Regions from separate parts of the Nonomuraea sp. NPDC003707 genome, predicted to be linked through region 1. Evidence: riboswitches for the same ligand, from Rfam matches in the RefSeq annotation. Region 1 holds a riboswitch; each other region holds the start of a gene.
What was found. A riboswitch is a leader RNA that binds a small molecule or an ion and turns the genes downstream of it on or off. The one in region 1 is predicted to bind cyclic di-AMP.
Positions count from the first base shown of each region.

Region 1 (4,202 bases):
GTTCATGTCGGCCGCGCACACGGAGGCCGACGTGGCCAGGGCGCTGGAGGGCACGGACCAGGCGTTCGCGGAGACCCGTGCCCACTTCGGTTAGGGGGCGGTGAGCTTGCTGATCTCGGCCACGACGGACGGCCAGAGCGGGCGCGGCAGGTCGTGGCCCATGCCCGGGTAGGTCACCAGCCGGGCGCCCGCCACGGCCGCGGCTGTGGCGTGGCCACCGGCGACGGGGACGAGCTGGTCCGCCTCCCCGTGCAGCACCAGCGTGGGCACCCGCACCCCGGCGAGCCCCGCCGTGCGGTCGCCCGAGGCCATGATGGCGGCGAGCTGCCGGGCCGTCCCGCCGGGGTCGAAGCAGCGGTCGAACGCGAGTCCGGCCAGCAGGGTGATCCGCTCGCGGTCCAGCTCGTATCCGGGCGAGCCGATGACCGACCAGGTCCGCACCGCCTGGGCCTGGACCGCTTCGCGGTCGGCGGGGGGCGCGGCCATGAGGGTGGCGAGCGCGGCCTCGGTGGGCGGGGCCGCCGAGGGGCCGGGAGTGGACATGATCGAGGTCAGGGTCAGCACCCGGTCCGGGTGGCGGATGGCCAGCGCCTGGGCGATCATGCCGCCCATCGACGCCCCGACCACGTGGGCGGCCGGCCAGCCCAGCGCGTCCATGAGTCCCGCCGAGTCGTCGGCCAGGTCGTCCAGCAGATACGGCGAGGGCGCCCCCATCGCGGGAACGCCCTTGTCGTGGAAGTGTGTGGAGAGACCGGCGTCGCGGTTGTCGAACCGTACGACGTGGTGTCCCTGGTCCGCCAGCAGCGCGCAGAGCCCTTCATCCCAATGGATGAGCTGCGCGCCGAGCCCCATGATGAGGAGCAGGGGACGCCCCTCGTGCGAGCCGAAGCTCTCGTAGGCGATTTCGATGCCGTTCGCGGCTACGCGGGTGGTCACGAGGACCAGAATGACATTCTGGTCCAGGTCCGTAAAGTTCAGCCCTTGAGAAGATTGCGAACGCGATCGCTGGCGAGCACCACGCCGCCGCCCACCGCGGCCACGGCGCTGGCCACGACGGCGCCCGTACTGGCGCTCCACTCTCCGGCCTCGCGCGCCGGCGGCGGCACGGCCGCACCGGCCGCCGGGGGTTCGGCCGGGTTGTCGTCGCGCTCGGACCAGGCGCCGGTCGAGAACGGGACCGGGTAGTTCTTCTTGCCGGGACCGTTGCCCCACTTGGTGATGACGTAGTCGACCTTGATGTGCCCCTGGCCGCCGACGCCGTCGACGCCGAGCGTCTCCATGTTGAACGAGCCGCCGGTCAGCTCCGCGAACGTCTTGCCGTCCAGGTCGAGCATGACGCCGTTGTTGGAGGGCACGCCCGGGCCGCGGTCGCCGACGAAGAAGGGCAGCTTCTTGCCGTCGTGGATCACGTAACCCTCGGTCATGAGCGGCCAGCTCGGGCTGGCGGCCAGACCTTTCTGCATGGGCTTGCCGCTGGCGGGCAGACCGGTGTCCCCGGCGCGGCCGGAGGAGTCGTCCCAGAAGTACGAAGCGGTGGTCGAGCCCTTGAGCAGGACCTTCTCGTCCGTGTTGGAGTCGGCGTGGGCCGCGGTGCCGGCGATGGTGAGCGCGCCGACGGTGGAGGCGGTGAGCAGAGCGAGGGTACGCAAACCAGAACGTGCAGACATGAAAAGTACAGTCCTTCGCGAGGGGGCAGGGAGATTGCGCTCGCTTGAAAAAGGGCGTAGCAGGGGAAAGCACCTGACAGGGGGAAAGCTACGCGGAGCGCGAAACGAGCCTGGAGAAGGGACCGCTCAGAGGGCGGCCGTCATCACGCTGTATGGGTGTTCTACGTGATCATTCAAGTTCTGCATATGTCCTCTCCATCTCGCCTACCGGGTTAGCTGACGGGTTCGGGCGGTGGAGTTGCCCTACCGACGCAAGGTCGGATTCACCCCAGGGAGGTGGGTCCCCGGCTCCCGAGTGATCGGGATTAGGCGCCAGCCGGCTGGTTCCCTTGTGTGGTCCACGCCACCGGCTGGTAAGTGGGCATCACTCTAACCACGTATTCCGGACAAACACAAACAGTTCGTCATGAATCGGTGTAAAGATCTACCTGCCTCCGGCATAGAGAAAGGGGGCACGGCATTGCCGTACCCCCTTGAAATTCCCGGCCTCAGCCGCCGCTCTTGCGCCTGAACGATCTTTTACTCGCAGCCGGACCGTGCGCCCCGTGGATCTTCGATGGGTCGCCGCCCTTGCCACCCGCGCTCGAGTCCGCGTGCTGGTTACGCTTGCGCTCCAGCGCCTCGCGGAACTTGCGCTTCATCTCGTCCTCGGGAGTCTCGCTGACTTCCGGCTCCGGTGTTTCCGCCATGAGGACCTCCATGGTGTTGGGGACTATCACAGCTTCGCACGGCGCCGCTTATGACGCGAAACTGGCCTCAACCCTGCTCTGCGGCGTGGCGGGCACCTCCAGTCGCCTGGCCGGCATCGCCACCAGCGCGATCAGGGCGAGCAGCGCCCCCGCCACCCCCAGCGACGGGATGACCGCCGCCGCCGCGGAGGCGTGCGCGGCGGCCAGGCCGTGCACGGGCGCCTCCGCCGTGACCGTCGAGGTGTAGAGGGTGCCGCCGACGGCCAGCGCCACGGAGCCGCCGATCTGGCGGAAGAAGGTCAGGTTCGCGGAGGCGACGCCGATGTACTGCGGCTCGACGGACTGCTGGGAGGCCACGGTCAGGCCGGACAGCATCGGGCCCATGCCCAGCCCGATCAGCAGCATCCAGCCGGCCAGCAGCAGCGCATTGGTGTGCGCGGTCAGGTTCAGGCAGAGCAGGGTGCCCGCGACGAGCAAGAATGGGGAGGCGACCAGCCACGGCTTGTAGACCCTGGTCCTGGACATGAGCGTGCCCATGACGACGCTGCCCAGGACCATGGCCAGCGTCATCGGGTAGATCCTCAGCCCGGACTCGGTCGCGCTGACGCCCAGGGACTGCTGGAAGTAACGCGGCAGGAACACCACGCCGGCGTACATGCAGAAGGCCGTGAAGAAGGACGTGACGTTCACGAGCGTGTAGGTGCGGTTGCCGAACAGGTGCATGGGCATGATCGGGCTAGCCGCCCGCCTCTCGACCAGCACGAACACCGCCAGCAACGCGGCCGCGAGCACGATCGGCCCGGCCACGGCGGCGTCGGTCCAGGTGTTGCCGTCCAGGCCCTTCTCCGTCAGGCCCAGCAGCAGCGCGCTGATGGCCACGGTGAAGACCGCGATGCCCGCGTAGTCGGGGCGCCCGCCGCCGCCCACGCCCGGCCGGTTCGGCAGGCGGCGCGCGACGATCGCGATCAGCACGAGGCCGATTGGCACGTTCACATAGAAGGCCCACCGCCAGGTCGCGTGGTCGGTGAACAACCCGCCCAGGAACGGCCCGGCCAGGTACGTCAGGCCCATCACGCCGCCGAGCGCACCCTGCACGCGGGCGCCGTTCGTACCCGGAGGGAACATCTCCATCACCAACGCCATCGACAGCGGCAGCAGCGCGCCCGCGCCGAGCCCCTGCAGCGCGCGGAACGCGATGAGTTGCGGCATGTCCTGCGCCGCCCCGCACAGCGCGGACCCGGCCACGAACACCACCATCCCGATCAGCAACAGCGCCTTCCTGCCGTGCTGGTCGGAGAGCCGGCCGTAGAGCGGCACGGTCACCGTCGAGGTGAGCAGGTACGCCGTCACCACCCAGACGTAGAGCGTCGTGCCGCCCAACTCGGCCGTGATCCGCGGTAACGCGGTGCCGACGATCGTCTGGTCGAGCATCGCCAGGAACATCCCGCCGAGCACCGCGAGCAAGAGGAGCCCTTGAGGCTTCATGTCATCATTCACATGTGAAGACTGATATGTAACTCCTGACATGTCAAGCCTTCGATATGCTGGCGCGCATGTCCCTTCGGATCGCGCTTCTCGGGCTGCTGGAGGCCGTGGGCCCGGCGAGCGGGTATGACCTGGCCAAGAAGTTCGAGCACTCGCTCAACCACGTGTGGCAGGCCGGGCACACGCAGATCTATCCCGAGCTGGTGAAGATGGCGGCCGACGGCTTGGTGGCGGCCTCGTCGGAGGGCGCGAGGGGGCGCAAGATCTACACGATCACCCCCGAGGGGGCGCGGGAGCTGCACACGTGGCTGGTGGAGCACGAACCCGTCTTCGTCGTACGCAACGAGACCGCGCTGCAGGC
Region 1 covers NZ_JBSFNK010000012.1:206,167-210,368, forward strand. Annotated here, with positions in the region: gene ACWDRB_RS30440 (aminotransferase class III-fold pyridoxal phosphate-dependent enzyme) at 1-94, shown strand, start outside; gene ACWDRB_RS30445 (alpha/beta fold hydrolase) at 91-936, opposite strand; gene ACWDRB_RS30450 (hypothetical protein) at 975-1,667, opposite strand; cyclic di-AMP (ydaO/yuaA leader) riboswitch at 1,854-1,989, opposite strand; gene ACWDRB_RS30455 (DUF5302 domain-containing protein) at 2,156-2,356, opposite strand; gene ACWDRB_RS30460 (MDR family MFS transporter) at 2,405-3,853, opposite strand; gene ACWDRB_RS30465 (PadR family transcriptional regulator) at 3,910-4,202, shown strand, end outside.

Region 2 (4,202 bases), on a different contig from region 1:
CAACCGGCTGGTCATCCCCGCCGACCACACGAAGTGGAACACGGTCGGCATCAGCACCATCGCCGAGCTGACCGAGGCCGACGTGGTCGTCAGCGACGCGGGGCTGCCTGAGGACGCACGCATGGAGCTGGCCGAACGGGCCGGAGAACTGATCATCGCGGAGGGCTCGTGAAGCGCACCATCACCCATCTGGCCGACGGCCGTGAGCTGATCTACTTCGATCAGCGGGACGACGCCGACCGGAGCGCGATCGACCGGCGGGTGCTCGACCCCCGGCCGGTGGCCTCCGAGCTGCGCTACGACCCGCTGACCGAGGAGTGGATCGCGATGGCGGGGCACCGGCAGACGCGCACGTTCCAGCCGACCGGCTCGGCGAGCGAGTGCCCGCTGTGCCCGTCGTCGGACACGCGCTCGTCGGAGATCCCGGCGTACGACTACGACGTGGTGGTGTTCGAGAACCGATTCCCCTCCTTCTCCACCAATTTCGGGACTTATACAGACGTGGGGGGCCTGAGTGAGGTCCGGCCGGGAGTGGGGCGGTGCGAGGTGGTCTGCTTCACCTCTGAGCATTCGTCGTCGTTCTCCCAGCTCTCCGACGGCCAGGTGGAGCTGGTCATGGAGGCGTGGGCCGACCGGACGGCCGAGCTGTCCGGGATCGAGGGCGTGGAGCAGGTGTTCTGCTTCGAGAACCGGGGCGAGGAGATCGGCATCACGCTGGCCCACCCGCACGGCCAGATCTACGCCTACCCGTACGTCACGCCCAGGACCAGGCTCCAGCTCGCCGCCGCCAGGCGCTACACGAAGGGAAACCTGTTCGCCGACGTGCTGGCCGCCGAGCGGGCCGCGGGGACGCGCGTGGTGGCCTCCAACGAGTTGTGGACGGCGTTCGTGCCGGCCGCCGCGCGGTGGCCGTACGAGGTGCACATCTACCCGCACCGGCAGGTGCCCGATCTGGCCGCGCTGACGGAGGAGGAGCGGTCGGCGTTCGCGCCCCTCTACACCTCGGTGCTGCGGGCCTTCGACGACCTGTTCGGCGTGGTGATGCCGTACATCTCGGCCTGGCACCAGGCGCCCGTGCGGCAGGACCGCGAGCTCGGCTACCTGCACCTGGAGCTGTTCAGCATCAGGCGGGCGCCGGGCAAGCTCAAGTACCTGGCCGGGTCGGAGTCCGCCATGGGGGCGTTCGTGAACGACGTGCTGCCGGAGGAGGCCGCCCGGATGCTTCGATCACAGGTAGATCACTATTAGATTTCTAATGGGGGTCGCGTTACTCGTGATCTACCACTAATATCCCTTTTGTGCCTGGCCGTAACAGCAGGCACACGCCTAATCCCGGGCGAGTCGCCCGGGAGCCGGGGACCCACCCGCACCTGGGGTGAATCCACTTCGGTGGTAGGGCACGCAGCTCCCAGCCCGAACCCGTCAGCTAACCCGGCCGGCAGAGGGAGAGGAACATCCACGTGGCGGCTCCGTCCCCCGCGACTCTTGCCATCGGCCTCGTCGCCGCCGCAGCCGTCGCCCTCCTGCCGGCGACCGCGGCCTCGGCTGCCCCCAAGCCGTCGGAGGCCGAGCTCCGCACCCAGCTCAAGCAGCTCAACAGCAAGATCGACAAGCTCATCGAGAAGTACAACCTCAAGCGTGTCGAGCTGGCCAAGGCGCAGGCGGCCGCCAAGGCGGCCAAGGAGCGGCTGGCGGCCGCGGAGAAGGCGCTGGCCGCCGCCGAGCAGCGGGTCGGCGACCTCGCCAGGATGCGCTACCAGAACCACGACCCGTCGCTGCCCTCCGTCCTGATGGTCCAGAACGGCGGCGGCGCCGCCCTGCTCGAACAGCTGACGGCCGAGCAGCAGGCCCTCGTCCAGGGGGTGGCCAAGGCCCGCGACGACAAGAAGAAGGCCTCCGACGAGGCCGCCGCGCTGGCCACCCAGATCGGCGTGGACGCCAAGGACGTGACCGAACAGCGCTCCGAGGCCGAGGACGTCATCGACGACATCAAGAAGAAGCTCCAGGACCTCGTGCCGCTCGGTCCCGGCCGAAAGTCCGACGGGAGCTGGGCACCGGAACTGCCCTCGGGCTCGGACAACATCACGGCCCGTACGCGGCTGATGAAGGCGGAGCTGGCCAAGAACTTCAAGCTGCCGTTCACGGTGGGCTGCTTCCGCTCGGGCTCCAGTGGCGAGCACCCGCTCGGGCGGGCCTGCGACTTCATGATGAGCACCGGCGGGACGATGCCCGCGGCCATCAACAACGCCCTGGGCGACCGGATCGCGGATTGGGCGCTCAAGAACAAGGGCAAGCTCGGCGTCAAGTACGTGATCTGGAAGCAGCGCATCAACATGGGCTCGGGCTGGCGGGCCATGTCGGACCGCGGCAGCGTCACCGAGAACCACTACGACCACGTCCACATCTCGATGTACTGAGCTGGATAAGGTCGGACATCATGACTGACACCCGAATCCCGCCCGCTCTCACCGGCGACGAGCGGACCACGCTGAACAACTGGCTCGAATGGCACCGCGGCACCCTCGCCGTCAAATGCGCGGGCCTGTCGGACGATCAGCTGCGCCTGCGCTCCGTCTCACCCTCGACCATGTCCCTGCTCGGCCTGGTCCGGCACATGGCGAACGTCGAACGCTCCTGGTTCCGCCGCGTGCTCAACGGCGAGGACCTCCCCAAGCTGTGGGACAAGGACCGCGACAACGACGCCGACTTCAAGGAAGTGGACGCCGCCTCGGTCAAGGACGCCATCGTCACGTGGGAAGAGGAGATCGAGCGCGCCCGCGCCATCTCGGACGCCAGGCCGCTGGACGCCGTCGGCGACCACAGAGGGCAGGAGTGCACCCATCGCTGGATCCTCATCCACATGATCGAGGAGTACGCGCGGCACAACGGTCACGCGGATCTGCTGCGCGAGCGCATCGACGGGGTGACCGGAGAGTAACGAGACCGATGATCAGGGCTCGGTGCGGAACAGCGCCCACACGGCCTTGCCGCCGCGGGCCAGCGGGTCCCAGCCCCAGCACTGACTGTAGGTCTCGACGATGTAGAGGCCGCGCCCGTTCTCCGAGATGAAGTCCGGCTCCTTGGGGCGCGGCACCTCGTCGCTGGGGTCGGCCACCGCCAGCAGCACGTGCGGCTGTACGCGCATCAGCAAGAGCTCGATCTCCCGCCGTCCCGCCGCGTACATCGCGTAGCGCACCGCGTTGGTCACGAGCTCCGACACCACCAGCGCGGCGTCGTCGCTGAGTTCGTGCAGGCCCCAGCCCTTCAGGGTCGAGCGGGTCACGTCCCTGGCCGTCTTCACGGAGTCGGCCTGAAAGGGCAACGGGCACGAGGTCGTGTACGGCTTGCCACCCATGAGCAGGTGGTCGAAGCCCACGTCACGGGTGATTTGCAAGGCATCGGCAGTGGCCAGAGGATCCTCCACCATGCTGCCGATACCTCCCCGTTCAGTCCGACTTAGTGCATGTTTGGCCCAATATGCACTAAGCCATCATGGGTCACGATCGCTGCACCTGCAAGACCCAAATGCACGTGCACTTGCATTGTGCAGTAGCAAGCGGCGTTTTGGGGCATAACTCTGCTAATCGGACACGGGGTTGAGACCTTGTCATACCCGGCAATGTGGTGTCACTGTGTGTGCGGACCTTGATAGGAGGCAAAGTGACGCAGAACCAGCCGGGTTCCGGACCGACGGCGCTGCGCATCCTCCTGGGCTCCCAGCTGCGCAAGCTCAGGGAAGCGAAGAACGTCACTCGTGAGGAGGCGGGCCACCTCATCCGTGGCTCCGAATCCAAGATCAGCCGCATGGAGCTGGGCCGAGTGGGGTTCAAAGAACGGGACGTGGCGGACCTGCTGACCCTCTACGGGGTCATCGACAAGCAGGCCCGCTCCGCCGTACTCGACCTGGTCGCCACCGCCAACGAGCCTGGTTGGTGGCACCGGTTCAACGATGTCCTGCCCACGTGGTTCCAGGCGTACGTCGGCCTTGAAGAGGCCGCCGCCAGGATCAGGACCTACGAAGTCCAGTTCGTGCCAGGACTGCTGCAGACCAAGGAGTACGCAAGGGCCGTCGTGACCGCCGGATCGGCGGGAATCGGGGCCGAGGAGATCTCCAGAAGAGTGGATCTCCGGCTGGAGCGCCAGCGGATGTTCGACAGGCCGGACGGGCCAGTGTTCTGGGCCGTGATCGACGAGGCCGCCCT
Region 2 covers NZ_JBSFNK010000080.1:8,030-12,231, reverse strand. Annotated here, with positions in the region: gene ACWDRB_RS65895 (DeoR/GlpR family DNA-binding transcription regulator) at 1-172, shown strand, start outside; gene galT (galactose-1-phosphate uridylyltransferase) at 169-1,248, shown strand; cyclic di-AMP (ydaO/yuaA leader) riboswitch at 1,314-1,455, shown strand; gene ACWDRB_RS65885 (coiled-coil domain-containing protein) at 1,461-2,417, shown strand; gene ACWDRB_RS65880 (DinB family protein) at 2,438-2,938, shown strand; gene ACWDRB_RS65875 (ATP-binding protein) at 2,951-3,427, opposite strand; gene ACWDRB_RS65870 (helix-turn-helix domain-containing protein) at 3,661-4,202, shown strand, end outside.
Region 2: linked by a shared signal. The riboswitch ahead of ACWDRB_RS65885 (coiled-coil domain-containing protein) and the one ahead of ACWDRB_RS30450 (hypothetical protein) in region 1 are both predicted to bind cyclic di-AMP.

Region 3 (4,202 bases), on a different contig from region 1:
CGCCCTGCCCACGATGATCAGCCGGCCCGCCGACTCGGTCGCCGCGGTCACCGGCGAGCGGCCCGGCGTCCGGGGGGTGCCCGCGCGGGCGCTGGCCGACGACGACCCGCAGCTCCTCGACCAGCTCCTGGCCCTGCCGCAGGTCCACCTGATCATCGACGGCTACAACGTGACCAAGACCGGCTACGGCACGCTCACCCTCGCCGACCAGCGCACCCGGCTCATGACCGGGCTCGGCGGGCTGGTGGCGCAGACCAGGGTCGAGGTCACCGTCGTGTTCGACGGGGCCGAGCTCAACTCCCCGGTGCAGGTCGTGGCGCCGCGCGGGGTGCGGGTGCTGTTCAGCCAGCCGGGGGAGATCGCCGACGATCTGATCCGCCAGCTCGTACGCGCCGAGCCGCCCGGCCGGGCCATGGCCGTGGTGTCGTCGGACCGCGAGGTGGCCGAGTCCGTCAGGCGGATGGGAGCCAGACCCGTTCCGTCTGGTTTGCTGCTGCGCAGGCTGGGCCGGGCCTAGATTACCTGCACCCCTTACGTGCGGATTTGCCGCGCTGTGCCAGGGATATTACGAATTGGGCGGATAACGTGTGACCTCACCCGCCACTTCTGTACTATTCGCCCCAGATATCATCCCTGGGAGGCGACACAGTGAGGTTTGGCAGGGTGCCGGTGGCCGCGGGTCTCGCGTTCGGGCTGGTCCTGTCCCCCATGGGAGCCGCCGTCGCTGATCCCCGGCCCACCCTCGGACAGGCCAAGGCCAAGCTCGACAAGCTCAACGACAAGGCCGACAAGGTCGTCGACCGCTTCAACACGGCCACCGAGCGCTACAAGGCCGCCAAGGGCGCCTACGCCAAGCTGAACGACCGCTACAAGACCAAGCTGGCGACGGTCGCGGACCTGCGCGCCCAGGTGATCGGCATGGCCGTCGACAGCTACAAGCTCGGCACCGACGTGACCTCCCTGCCCGGCCTGGTGAGCGCGGACCGCCCCGACGACTTCCTGATGAGCCTGGCGCTGGCCGGGCAGCTCTCGCGGGAGCGGGCGGAGAAGCTGGCCGCGTTCGACCGGGAGAACCGCGGGCTGAAGGTCGAGCGCGACAAGGCGGAAGAGGCGCTGGAGGCGGCCGACCGGGAACGGGACGGGGTCGAGAAGGAGCGTTCGGAGATCATGAAGCTGATCTCCGAGCAGAAGAAGCTCCTGAAGAAGCTGGGCGCCTACAACCCCGGCAACCCGAACAGCGTCGGCATCCAGTACACGGGCCCGGCCTCGGGCAACGCCGCCGCCGTCCTGCGCTTCGCCTTCGCCCAGGTGGGCAAGCCGTACGTGTTCGGCGGGACGGGTCCGGGCGGCTGGGACTGCTCCGGCCTGACCCAGGCGTCGTGGCGCGCCGCGGGCGTGTCGCTGCCGCGCACGACCTGGCAGCAGTGGGCCTGGGGCGCGAGCCGCAAGGTCTCACTGAGCGCCCTCCAGCCGGGGGACCTCATCTTCAGCTCGAGCCTGGGTCACGTCAGTATCTACGCCGGCGACGGGAAAATCGTTCACGCGCCGCAGACGGGCGACGTGGTCAAGGTCGTCAAACTCTCGGCGTACGGCGGCCGCCTCGTGGGCGCCATCCGCCCGTAGCTACGACGCCGGATCGTTGATCGCATCAGCCGAACGAGGTTCGGTTGATGGGCGATGGGAACGATCCAGCACGCCTGACGAGTCACAACAAGTGTGACAAACGCGACATTTGGGGCCTGACAAACGGGCGCGAAAACAAATGTGAGCAGCGTCACATTTTGGTAACGGAACCTGGTGTTCCAGCAGGGATTTCCCTCCTTACTGACTCCACTATCTGATCTTTACAAGCGGTGTCCCGCTTTGCCGATCCTTGACCCTTCGGCGTAGCTTCTGGCGACGTCGCGGTGAACAAGCCATGTCCCCCGCGAACCCGCACCGGTCTTTCCCGGTGTGAGACAGATAAAGATCCGCTGGTCAACCGCCCAAATGTCCCCATATCAACACATTGGTCGGGACGGTTGGCCTGCCGAATCCGTGCAGCCAGGAGGCACGGAGCCGGGGACCCAGCGATCCCAGTTCCCCAGGGATCAGGGGGTGAATCGGCGCGCACATCGCGCCGTAGGGCGACTTCCAGGCCCGAATCCGTCAGCTAACCCGGTAGGCATTCGTGGAAGAGTCAAGGAGAAATCCTGTCTACCTCCCTGCATAACCCCCGTCTGTCCCGCATTGCCCTGAGTGGCGTAGCGCTCACGATGACCGTGACGGCCGGAGGTGCGATCCTCCATGCCCCAACGGCTCAGGCTGCGACGACCGATTCGGCTTCGACGACCAAGGCGGCCGCAACCGCCGGAACCTCGAAGACGACCTCGGCCGCGGCGCTGAGGGCGGCCAAGGCCGCCCGTCAGAAGGCGAAGGCCCGCAAGGCCGTCGCCGTGGCCAAGAACCAGGTCGGTGACCCGTACCGGTACGGAGGCACAGGCCCCGGTTCGTTCGACTGCTCCGGCCTCGTCCAGTTCGCCTGGAAGAAGGCCGGGGTGAAGCTCCCACGCGTGGCGGCCAGCCAGTTCGCCCGCACCAAGAACAAGATCTCGTGGCGGAACCTCCGGCCCGGCGACCTGATGTTCTTCAGAGGGCTCGGCCACGTGGGCATGTACGTCGGCAAGGGCAAGATGGTCCACTCGCCTCGGACAGGCGAACGGGTTCGCATCGACAAGCTGGGTGGATGGCGGCGGGCGTCGTTCGTCGGCGCTGTTCGTCCCGGCATGTGAAGAAGCCCCGCCCGGCTCCTCCGGGCGGGGCTCTCCCATTGTTACTTTCATTTTTCTTACGGCGGAGCACGGGCGGCACCACCCGCCGCACATGGCCCCACAGCCGCCCAACCCACGGCTCCACGGCCCCTCGGCTCCACGGCCCCTCGGCTCCACGGCCCCTCGGCGACACGGTCACACGGCTCACGGCCCTCGGTTTCATGACGCTCGGGTCACGGCTCACGGGCCAGGCTCCCCGTCCGATGGCGCGGTGTGCGGTCCTCTGGCACGCAGCCACCGCATGCGGTGCGGGTGGACGGCTCTCAAGGGCGCGCAGTTCGGGGTGCGGAGTGGCCGGTCATGGGCCGGCGGGCGGCTACGATCGGGCATCGTGTCAGGGCAGGTGAGTCGGCGGGCCGCGATCGTCTCCGTCCTGCTTCTCGCCGTCGCCCCCGCCAGCGCCCCCACCCCCGATTCCCCCATCCTTCCCGCCGGAGTCCGCGGCCTGTGGGGTGACGGCGAGGTCGTGGCCCGTGGGGCGCGGTCCGTGGTCGTCGGCCGGCACACCGCACCCGCCGAGCTCGGCGACGTCGCACGGAGGGCTGATCGGGCGGGGCGGCGGGTGTCGGCCGTGCTCGGAAGGTCAGTACGACCGCTCGTAGTCGTTCCCTCGTCCGCCGCCGAGGCGGCCGGGCTGGCCGGGGTTGGGCGGGTCGACGGGCTGGCGGCGGTGGCCGATCGCGGGCGCGTGATCATCGTCCCCGAGTTCTTCGCCAAGCTGAACTCCACCGGCAAGGACGTCGTACTCACCCACGAGCTCACCCACGTCGTCGCCGGCACCGACCGCCTGCCCCCATGGCTCTATGAGGGGTTCGCCGACTACGTCGGCTACCGCGACTCCGGGCTCCCCGTGAGGACCGCGGCCGCCGAGCTCGCCGCCGAGGTGCGGGCCGGGAGGCTGCCGAGGGAATTGCCCGGACCTGCGGCTTTCGCGGCTGACGGGCGGGACCCCGTCCGGCTCGCCCGGGCGTACCAGGAGGCTTGGCTGGCGTGTCGCTTCCTGGCTGACCGGTTCGGTGAGAGGACGCTGGTGAGGCTCTACCGTGACGCCCGTGCGGGCGGCGTAGACCGAGCACTCGCCGCGCTCGGCCTCTCCGCGGCCGCGCTGACGGCACGGTGGCGCGACTACGTGCGAGACCAGCTCGCGTGAGGGGGAGGCAGATGAGCGAACGGCGGAACGTGGACGACGCGTCGCAAGAGGCGTCGAAGGAGGGTGAGGAGGCCGAAGGCACCGCGGCTCTGAGTGGCGAGGCGCGCGGTCACGGTGAGAGCGCGTCAGTAAAGGGGGAGGGCGTCAGCCCGGTGTCCGGAGGTGGCGCGTCCGTCAAAGGGGAGAGCGCGGGTCCGGTGGCCGGCGGTGGTGTGTTCGTGAAGGGGGAGAGCGGCGGCGGA
Region 3 covers NZ_JBSFNK010000002.1:30,373-34,574, forward strand. Annotated here, with positions in the region: gene ACWDRB_RS04115 (NYN domain-containing protein) at 1-517, shown strand, start outside; gene ACWDRB_RS04120 (NlpC/P60 family protein) at 649-1,623, shown strand; cyclic di-AMP (ydaO/yuaA leader) riboswitch at 2,018-2,182, shown strand; gene ACWDRB_RS04125 (C40 family peptidase) at 2,256-2,771, shown strand; gene ACWDRB_RS04130 (hypothetical protein) at 3,142-3,960, shown strand; gene ACWDRB_RS04135 (M48 family metallopeptidase) at 3,972-4,202, shown strand, end outside.
Region 3: linked by a shared signal. The riboswitch ahead of ACWDRB_RS04125 (C40 family peptidase) and the one ahead of ACWDRB_RS30450 (hypothetical protein) in region 1 are both predicted to bind cyclic di-AMP.

Region 4 (4,202 bases), on a different contig from region 1:
CGGGTCGAGCGAGAGCGGGCCGTACGGAAGGAGCTTGGCGTCGTGCCAGCCCTGCCCCTCGGTGTAGTCGATCGAGACCATGTGATCCGTGAAGGTCTGCCCGAAGCCGGGGTTCGCCAGTACCTGCTCCCGCTCGGCCGCGGTGCGAGCGTGGTCGGATAGCTGCACGTCGAAGCTGAGCTTCTGAGCGATGGTCATGACGTCGGTCCTTCTCTCTGCGAATCTGCCCAAATCTACAGAAATCTGCGGATCGGTGCTGGTAAGCGGGCGCTGCCCGGAAGGCAGTCCCGGTACTTCCTATTGTCTCGCTATATGGGATGGCAAGCGGCCAATGCGGCGATCAGCCCTTTTGGACGCAAAAAAGCGCCTGGCGGCCCTCGTCGGACCACCAGGCGCGTTGGGGGCTAGGCGGTCCTAGCCGGATACTCGCGCGGTGATGTCGTCACCGATCTCGTGGGTGGTGCGACCCGCCCAGCCGGCCAGCCGCTCGAGGATGTCATCGGCGACCGCCTGCTCGACCTTGGCCGCCTCGGCGTGCAGGCCGAGGTGGTCGAGGAGCATGGCGACGGACAGGATGGTCGCGGTGGGGTCGGCCTTGCCCTGGCCCGCGATGTCCGGGGCGCTGCCGTGCACCGGCTCGAACATGCTCGGCGCGGACCGCTCGGGGTTGATGTTGCCGCTGGCGGCCAGGCCGATGCCGCCCGCGATGGCGGCGCCCAGGTCGGTGATGATGTCGCCGAACAGGTTGTCGGTGACGACCACGTCGAACCGCTCCGGCTGGCTCACGAAGAACATCGAGGCCGCGTCGATGTGGCAGTAGTCGGTCGTGACGTCGGGGTATTCCGCCGCCAGGCGGTTGACCGTGCGCTGCCACAGGTCACCGGCGAAGGTGAGGACGTTGGTCTTGTGGACGAGCGTCAGCTTCTTGCGCGGCCGCGTGACAGCCTTCTCGAACGCGTAGCGCACCACGCGCTCGACACCGTAGGCGGTGTTGAGCGACTCCTGGGTGGCGATCTCGTGCGGGGTGCCGCGCCGCATGGCGCCACCGGTGCCCGCGTAGAGGCCCTCGGTGCCCTCGCGGACGACGATCATGTCGATGTTCTCCGGCGGCGTGTCGGCCAGCGGGGTCTCCACGCCGGGGAACAGCTTGACCGGGCGCAGGTTGACGTAGTGGTCGAACTCGAAGCGGAGCCGCAGCAGCAGATCGCGCTCGAGGATGCCCGGCGGCACGCTGGGGTCGCCCACGGCGCCGAGCAGGATCGCGTCGTAGCCGCGCAGCTCTTCGAGCACGGCGTCGGGCAGCGTCTCGCCGGTACGGTGATAGCGTGCGGCTCCCAGGTCGTAGTGAGTGGGCTCGATCTTCGTGCCCACTGCCTCCAGGACCTTGAGCCCTTCGGCCACGACCTCGGTGCCGATCCCATCGCCGGGGATGACGGCCAGACGGATGTTACGCGACTCCATGGGCGGTACCTTACCGCGTCGTCTCGGCTGACGAACACTTCATCTCATCTTTCGGACGCCCCCTTTGTCCGGTATTGCGGTTCTTTGACCGTTTCGTTAAAGTCACCGACCAGCCTAATCCGCGCGCCGTTGCGTGGAGCCGGGGACCCACATTCCCCCTGGGGCGAGTCGGCACCCCCATGCCGTAGGGCTACTTCCAGGCCCGAGCCCGTCAGCTAACCCGGCCGGCCTTATGGAAGGACAGACCCCTGTCTCGAATCGCCATTGTCCTGGCGGCGGGCGCCGCCGGGCTCATGCTGGCCTCCCCAGCCCATGCCTCGGCCAAGATCGACGACCTCACCACCCTGACCGGCGGCCAGATCAAGGAAATCCAGGCGAAACAGGCTCCGAAGCCCGCCTGGAAGGTCGCCATCAAGTTCGCCATGAGCAAGCGCGGCACCCCGTACGTGTGGGGCGGCGCCAGCCCGAGCGGATACGACTGCTCCGGGCTCATGCTCAGGGCGTACGAGCACGCCGGAATCGAACTCCCCCGCACCGCCGCCGAACAGTACGGCGCGTTCACCAAGAAGATCGCCTGGAAGGACCTCAAACCCGGCGATCTGGTCTTCTTCCACGGCCTCGGGCATGTCGGGATGATCTCCCGGCCCGGCTACATGGTCCACTCGCCGCACACGGGTGACGTGGTCAAGGAAGAGCGCCTGACCTCCTGGCGCAGAGACTCCTTCGTGGGTGGCGTCCGCCCCGACCGCAAGGGCGTACGGCTCTGGTCCAAGCTCCAGAAGCAGCGCGACGAAACGCCCACCACCCTCACGGCCACCCTGTAGGAGGCCGCGGCGTCCGCCTCCCCACGCGACGGTCAGGGGAGGCGGGCGTCGAAGATGAGCTCCCAGGCGCGGGTCCTGGCGCGGGCCACCGCGCCCAGCAGGACGCCGCTGTCCCCCAGCGTGCTGGCCACCACCGACGGCCGCAGCGGGCCGAGCTCGGCGATGCGGGCCTCGATGGACTCCCCCAGGAGGTCCAGGTTGCGGCCCACGCCGCCGCTGAGCACGATCACCTCCGGATCCAGCACGGCGGCCACCGCCACCAGCAGGCCGCCGATGCGGCGCCCCTCGGCCTCCACCACCGAGCGGGCCACTCCGTCGCCGGAGGCCGCCGCGGCGAAGACCTTCTTGGCCGTCCGCAGGCTCAGGCCGGCGGCGCGGGCCGCGCGGACCACTCCGGGCGCGGCGGCGACCGCCTCCGTGGCGCCGTGGGCCAGGGCGTCACCGGCCGGCGGCGCCGGGTCCTCGGTCGCGGGCAGGTACGAGACCTCCCCCGCCGCTCCCCGAGCGCCCACGTACAGCTCACCGTTGATCACGATGCCCATCCCGACGCCGGTGCCGACGGACACCAGCGCAAAGTTGGACTTGCCGCGCCCCGCCCCGTGCGTGTGCTCGCCGACGGCGGCCAGGTTGATGTCGTTCTCGATGACGAGGTCGACCTCCATCTCGGCGCGCAGGCGCTCGGCCAGGTCGGATCCGGGCAGGTTGGGGGCGAACTCCAGGCGGCCGAGCTCCGGGTCGTACACGCCGGGCGTGCCGACGACGGCGCAGGCGATGTCGGGCCAGTCGACGGCGGCCTCATGGGCGGCGGCCCGGCACAGCTGTCCGACCAGGAGGGCCAGTTCGGCGGAGGTGAGGGCGGTGTTGCGCCCGTCCCTCCGGCCGGCGAATTTCCCGCGCAGGTCGGCGACGGCGACCCTGATCCAGTCACGCCCGATGTCGACGCCGGCGACGTGGGTGGCGGCGGCGTTGACGTCGTACAGGGACGTGACCGGCCCCGGGCGGCCGGAGACCTCGCCGACGAGGTGAACGAGCCCGTCCACCTCCAGCCCGGCCAGGGCCGCGGACACCGTGGGCTTCGACAGGCCGGTGATCTTGGCGAGGTCGGTGCGCGAGGCGGGGCCGTGCTCCTGAAGATGGTCGAGCAGGCGGCGCTCGTTCAGCACTCGCAGCATCCGCGGATTACCCAGGTCGCCCCGCATCTCACCCTCCTTGAGGAAACAGAGCCTAGCCAACTTGCCTGATAGTAAATTACCTTTCTTACCAAGCACAGGGGCGGCACATCCGGAAGGACGAAGTGCGATGCACCGAGCATGGCGATCAATCCCTGTCGCGGCGGTCCTCCTGGCCGCCGCCTGCGGAAACGCCGGGAACAGTACCGGAAACGGCACCGGCGCCACCGCCACGACCACGCAGAACCAGGGCGGCAAGACGATCGCGCTGTTCCTGCCCGAGTCCAAGACCACCCGATACGAGGCGTTCGACCGCCCGCTGTTCGAGGCGAAGGTCAAGTCGCTCTGCCCCGACTGCAAGATTCTCTACAGCAACGCCGAGCAGGACGCCCCCAAGCAGCAGCAACAGGTCGAGGCCGCGCTCACCCAGCAGGCCGACGTGCTCGTGCTCGACGCCGTGGACGCCAACGCCGTGGCTCCCCTGGTGAACCAGGCCAAGCAGAAGAAGGTCCCGGTCATCGCCTACGACCGGCTGATCTCGGGCATCGACTACGCGTACTACGTCTCGTTCAACAACGTACGGGTGGGCGAGATGCAGGGCCAGGCCCTGCTCGACGCCATGACCGCCAGGGGCACGGCGGCGAAGGGCCAGATCGTGATGATCCACGGCTCCCCCACCGACCCCAGCTCGGCCGACTACAAGAAGGGCGCCAAGAGCGTGCTGGACGGGAAGGTGAAGGTCGGCAGG
Region 4 covers NZ_JBSFNK010000037.1:31,536-35,737, reverse strand. Annotated here, with positions in the region: gene ACWDRB_RS54130 (branched-chain amino acid aminotransferase) at 1-198, opposite strand, end outside; gene ACWDRB_RS54125 (3-isopropylmalate dehydrogenase) at 415-1,461, opposite strand; cyclic di-AMP (ydaO/yuaA leader) riboswitch at 1,563-1,706, shown strand; gene ACWDRB_RS54120 (C40 family peptidase) at 1,755-2,285, shown strand; gene ACWDRB_RS54115 (ROK family protein) at 2,318-3,484, opposite strand; gene ACWDRB_RS54110 (sugar ABC transporter substrate-binding protein) at 3,585-4,202, shown strand, end outside.
Region 4: linked by a shared signal. The riboswitch ahead of ACWDRB_RS54120 (C40 family peptidase) and the one ahead of ACWDRB_RS30450 (hypothetical protein) in region 1 are both predicted to bind cyclic di-AMP.